Regions from separate parts of the Desertibacillus haloalkaliphilus genome, predicted to be linked through region 2. Evidence: riboswitches for the same ligand, from Rfam matches in the RefSeq annotation. Region 2 holds a riboswitch; the other holds the start of a gene.
The links. A riboswitch is a leader RNA that binds a small molecule or an ion and turns the genes downstream of it on or off. The one in region 2 is predicted to bind cobalamin.
Positions count from the first base shown of each region.

Region 1: another riboswitch for cobalamin. It lies ahead of cobJ (precorrin-3B C(17)-methyltransferase); the one in region 2 lies ahead of KH400_RS11210 (ABC transporter substrate-binding protein).

Region 1 is NZ_JAHPIV010000012.1:100,928-104,144, forward strand. Features, by position in the region: gene bioB (biotin synthase BioB) at 1-966, shown strand, start outside; cobalamin riboswitch at 1,106-1,292, shown strand; gene cobJ (precorrin-3B C(17)-methyltransferase) at 1,589-3,199, shown strand.
Region 2 is NZ_JAHPIV010000009.1:17,899-21,115, reverse strand. Features, by position in the region: gene KH400_RS11215 (FecCD family ABC transporter permease) at 1-614, opposite strand, end outside; gene KH400_RS11210 (ABC transporter substrate-binding protein) at 577-1,581, opposite strand; cobalamin riboswitch at 1,749-1,933, opposite strand; gene KH400_RS11205 (MogA/MoaB family molybdenum cofactor biosynthesis protein) at 2,074-2,589, shown strand; gene KH400_RS11200 (ATP-binding protein) at 2,773-3,217, opposite strand, start outside.

The sequences.
Region 1 (3,217 bases), on a different contig from region 2:
CAATTCGCTAACAAAGCATTAACAGGGGTCCCTCTAACAGTTGGAGAAGGACTTGAAGTGTTACAAACACCAGATGAGCAAGTATTACCATTATTGCAAGCTGCTTTTCGGGTGCGAAAACACTACTTCGGGAAAAAAGTAAAGCTAAATATGATTATTAATGCTAAAAGTGGTTTATGTCCGGAAGATTGCGGATATTGCTCGCAATCCATTGTTTCGGATGCACCGGTGGATAAGTATTCCTTTCTTGATAAAGAAACGCTCGTAGCCGGTGCGAAGGAAGCGATGAATCGAAAAGCAGGAACGTATTGCATTGTGGCAAGTGGACGTGGACCGACGGATCAAGAGTTAAATCAAGTTGTAGAAGCTGTCGAGGAAATTAGAGAAACGATGCCATTAAAAATTTGCGCTTGTTTAGGTCTATTGAGTGATGAAAAAGCAGAAAAGTTAAAGGAAGCGGGGGTTCATCGTTATAACCATAACCTTAATACCCATGAAGATAATCATGAAAACATCACCTCAACTCATACGTACGAAGATCGTGTAAACACTGTCGAATCTGTGAAGCATGCAGGAATGTCACCCTGTTCTGGGTGTATTATTGGCATGGGAGAAACGGACGAACAAATTGTTGAAACAGCGCTTGCCTTACGAAAGCTTGATGCTGATTCCATTCCAGTTAACTTCCTTCATGCGATTCAAGGCACGCCCCTTGAAAATTACGGTCGCACACATCCAATGAAATCGTTGAAAGTATTAGCTTTAATGCGCTTTATAAATCCAACCAAAGAAATTCGTGTATCTGGTGGTCGTGAAGTGAATTTACGTACCTTACAGCCCTTAGCTCTCTATGCTGCTAATTCAATTTTTGTAGGTGATTATTTAACGACTGAGGGTCAGTTAGTAGAGGATGATCATCACATCATTGAGGATCTTGGTTTTGAGATTGAAGAATGTGCGCTTTGAACCTCACATGACTGAAATCACGAGTGTTCTCTCCCTATTCAAAAATAATAGTATTTTTCGACAAGAGTAGTAGTTTTTAGGAAAATTTCATGAAAATAATTGACAAAGTTTTTCGCCTGCTATACTGTTATAGTTAACAATTTCATTTAAGGGAAAAGGTGAGGGTTACGATTCGTAACCTTCTAATAGGGAAGTCGGTGAGAAACCGACGCGGACCCGCCACTGTAATTGGTTGCTCTCTGCGAAACCACTGTTCATATCGAATGGGAAGGTGTAGAAGAGCGAGAACCATAAGCCAGGAGACCTGCCTTTTCTAACAACACTGTTTGACCTACGGGGAATAGGGAAGTGTTAGAGAGCAGAGTCTAAGTTGAATACTAAAAACTAGTAAACAATCATTCAAGCATCTCTAACCTTCCAATAATGGTTAGAGATGCTTTTTTCGTTTTAGATGTAGCAGAGAGTATGTTAACAAGGGTACGTATACTCTCACATTGAGGTAGAGTGTGAAGAATAGACGAGAGATTCATAAACTTGAGTAAAAAGGGATGTTTAATAAGTTTAGTGATCATGCTGTTTGGTCACAACAAGTCATTGGAGTCTATAGATGGGAGGAAGTTGTATGGAAATGAACCTAGGGAAATTACTAGTCATTGGATTTGGGCCTGGGAATGAGGAACATATGACGTTTCGGGCAAAAGAGGCGATTTTGGAAAGTGATGCAGTTATCGGTTATAACACATATATTGATATCATCCGTCCACTATTGACAGATCAAGAAATTGTTCGTACCGGGATGACAGAAGAAGTCAGTCGTGCTCAGGAGGCGGTCAGGCAAGCAGAACAAGGTAGGAGTGTCGCGGTCATCTCGAGTGGCGATGCTGGTGTTTATGGGATGGCTGGTTTGATTTATGAAGTGCTCATTGAGCAAGGGTGGAAGGAAGAAACAGGCGTAAGGGTTGAGATTATTCCAGGAATTTCAGCGATTAATTCTTGTGCGTCGCTATTAGGTGCACCTGTGATGCACGATGCCTGTACGATCAGTTTGAGTGATCATCTAACGCCTTGGGAATTAATTAAAAAGCGTGTAGAAGCTGCAGCTCAAGCGGACTTTGTCATTTCTTTATACAATCCAAGAAGTGGGCGAAGAACTCGTCAAATTGTTGAAACACAACAGATCCTCTTAAGCTATCGGTCACCAGATACACCGGTCGGGTTAGTGAAAAGTGCATACCGCGAGCGTCAACACGTGGTTATCACTGATCTTGCACATATGCTTGATCATGATATCGGGATGCTAACGACAGTTGTGATAGGTAATAACTCGACGTTTATGTACGACGGTAAGATGATTACACCGCGTGGCTATCAACGCAAATACACGTTAGATAGCGAGGAACAGCAATTAAAACCGCACCAACGATTACAAGAACAAGCTGAGCCTTGGGCTATGCACCAAGGTGGATCTCAAACAAAAGCAGAGGTAGCTTCAGCCGTTGACTTAGCTGAGGAAGCTATGACAAAAGTAGGTTGCAAGGAGTCTGAACATAAACAGTCATCGGAATTTTCAAATGAGTTTAGGCAACAATCGATTTTTGAATTTGCTGTGTCTCCAGGTATTGCAAATAAAAAGATCAGCGCTCAGCAAATGCTTTCGATTGCAGAAATAGTTGGTGAATCAGGGACAATTGAGTATACACCAGACCATGAAATGCGAATATCGGTACATACGGATCAGCCAGATGAGATCACGTCAAGGTTAAAAACTGAGGGCCTGTTGTTATTACCGATAGGCAATGTTGTTAAAGTGAAAGCATGTGACTTTTGTGATGGTGAAAAGCGTGATGCGATCCCTCATGCAACGGAATTACAGGAAAAGCTAGGTGGGTTGTCTGTACCAAAGGCAATGACCATTGGCATTAATGGATGTGGAATGGCCTGTTACGGTGCAACGGCAGATGACATTGGCATCATTTATCGAAGACAAAAATTTGACCTTTTTTTAGGAGCAAAACGTACAGGTAGAAACGCGCATGTCGCACAGCTCGTGGCCGAAGGTGTAGAACCAGATCAAATTGTTGAAACCGTTGTGGCTGTTGTTGAACAATTTCGTGAGCGCGGTTTACCAAATGAGCGTTTTCATAAATTTTTTAAACGGGTTCAAGAGATTAATGGCTTCAAGTTCCGTGATGTACCGGATCAAGTCGTTGTTGATGAAGTTTGTGGAGATTAAATAGAAAAGGGATGTGTT
Region 2 (3,217 bases):
ACACTTCCCATGAGCCAACTAATAATTTGCCGCAACTCTTCTCCTGTCATTGCGACCATTAATGAGATCAATGACCCTAGAAATGAACTAAAGATAATACCTGCTAGAATAATCGTCTCAGCTGACATGGATCTTTGCACTAAGCGCGCAAAGAAAATCACAAGAAATAATGTCACAAAGCCTGAAACAATACTAACAACAGGTAACGTGAATGCACCTAATATAGGAAGAGATATTCCTAAAAAAAATACGAATACAGCCCCTACAGCCGCACCCGATGACACACCTAACGTATAGGGATCCGCTAGTGGATTTTTCAAAAAACCTTGAAAAGCAGCGCCAGCTACCGCTAATGAGGCACCTACAAATAAAGCTAGCAATACACGCGGTGCACGTATGTCGATGACAATGTTTGTAAGCATCGGCTCCACTGCCGTTTGAATCGGTAATTGTAAAACTTCAGATCCAAAAATCGTCAAAATGGTGGAAAAGGGAATCGATAACGTTCCAATCGATATCCCTACAAAAATTGAAAAACATAAAAATAAAATGGCAACTAGGTACGCTACTAATATATTATTGTGAAAAAACTTCTGGATAGATGAGCTTTGCAAGTTCCTCGACCCCTTTTGCAAGACGTGGACCCGAACGAGTAACTTGATCCGAATCAACATCATACACACGCTCAGTTTTAACTGCTTCGACGTCACTCCATGCAGGTCTACTCATGATCTGTTCTTTCGGATTATCGATATAAAACCCATACGTCGTAATGATTACATCTGGGTTTAATGATACAGCTTCCTCCTCAGTATATTGGGTCCACCCTTCACTTTCCTCAGCGGCATTTGTAGCTTGAATAATCTCTAGCATTTCATGCATAAATGTCCCTTTGCCTGTTGTAAAAATCTCAGGTGCTGGAGCTACTTCGACCCATACCTTCACTCGGTCTTCATCCCTGACATTAGCAGCTGCTGTTTCTTGGATATTTTCAATCGTTTCTTGCATCTCAGTGATGATCTGATCAGCTTCTGTCATTGTCCCAGTTGCCTGGCTGATCATTTCTATCGATTCATAGACTTCTTGAATTGAATTTGCATTATTGACAATAAGAACATCAACCCCAGCGTTTTCCAACTGTCTGAATCCTTCACTTAAGGAGTCCGCATTTGATGCATGTCCTAATACAAGGTCAGGCTGTACGGCCAACACTTTTTCTACATTAAAATTCATATCTCCGATGACTTCTTTTTCTTGTGCCTCTACCGGAAAATTACACCATTCAGTTACACCTACAATATTGTCTTCTAACCCTAGTGCAAACGCAATTTCGGTATTACTTGGAATAAGCGTAACAATACGTTCGGGCTTTTCTTCAAATGTTACTTCATTATCAAGTGCATCTGTCACTGTTACTGGGAACTCAGCACCAGTCACTTCTTCACTTCCCTCTGATTGATCTGCCTGTTCTTGAGGTTGTTCTTCATTTACTGAGGTATCATCCGTTTGACCATCTCCACATGCTGTCATCATGACAGCAGCCAATACTGCTACAATCAATTGCAAATACCATTTCTTCATACGTTTCCTCTCCTTTTCAATTCTTTGGTGACTAACATTCAACTGAACGTATCAACCTATGAAAAAAAGAAAAGGCTCCCTCCTTGGGAACCTTAAAACAGTAAAGTTAGGTTGATAATCGTTGAACAACCATCAACACTATAAACTGTTTCACCTTTTCCTCGAAGGATTCACACATCTTTAAGGCAGGTCTCCTGACTTACGCATTAACAAACCATTCTCCTTCCCATCCAAGTTGGACAGTGGCATGTAAACAGTTCTGGCGCTTACAGTGGCGGGACCGTGTTGGATTTTCACCAACTTCCCTTTTAACATTCATGAATATTGAATGACCTTAAATATATAAATTCAGTTGTTTTGATTGTTTCATTATACATTCTTTTGTCACTGTTTAACAGTAGTTTGCTAGAAAATTGTGAAACGGTAGACACCTTTGTCGAACCATCTGGTATAATGAGGGCAATAATAATCGCTTATAAAGGGAGTGATAATATGTCTGTCGAGGAACATAAAAAGCAAGCAGCAAGCTCAGTGAAATGTATGATCATTACAGTATCAGACACACGAACAAAAGAAACCGATAAAAGTGGTAAACTAATCATGAAATTGCTTGAAGATCGCAATAATGAAGTAAGTGAATATCAAATTGTAAAGGATGAATACGATGATATTCGATCGCTACTACACAGGGCTTCTGAACGGAATGATGTTGACGCTGTGCTCTTAAACGGTGGCACAGGAATTTCTTTTCGAGATACGACATATGAAGCGGTTCGTGACTCATTAGATAAGGAGATTCCAGGATTTGGTGAGCTGTTTCGTTATTTAAGTTACGCTGAAGATATTGGATCTGCAGCGATTTTAAGTCGGGCAATTGCCGGCATCTGCAAACATACAGCCATTTTTTCAATGCCTGGTTCGAGTGGCGCTGTGTCCCTAGCTATGAACCGATTAATCTTGCCTGAACTTACCCATGTACTACGAGAAGTAAACAAAGACCGGCGTTAATATCCATTAACGCCGGCCTTTCGTTACACAGATAACGATTATTTAAACAAATCGGTAAAAAAGGGGACCCCATTCAACCGCGACCTTAGGAACAATAGATAAAGTTTCTATTCTTTCTCAAAGGGGCGCAGTCACATTTGGAATTATCCCTTTTTTTTGTTACGTATGAAACAAAATTATTCGTTACATTTCGTCTGTTTCCTCGTTTCGGTGTGGAAGATAAAAGGTAAATGTCGTACCTTCATTTATTTTGCTGTGTACAGATATTTGTCCACCGTGAGCTTCTACAATGTTTTTGGCAATCGCTAATCCCAAGCCTGTCCCCGAACGTCCACGTGTTCTTGCTTTATCTGCTTTATAAAAACGTTCAAACACATAAGGTAAATCTTCTTCCGGGATCCCTGACCCTGTATCTTGCACATCAACTTTTATTCCCTCATCTAACGATGTGACAACTAATTTCACCCGGTCATCTTCACCCGTGTGTCGAATTGCATTATGAATAAGGTTTGTTAACACCTGTTCAATCCGATCAGGATCAAACCATAATATGTCATGATCGGTCTTTACATCCATTTCTAAACGTATTTGTTGTTCATTAGCAAGCCCTTGAAACTTTCGCATAATC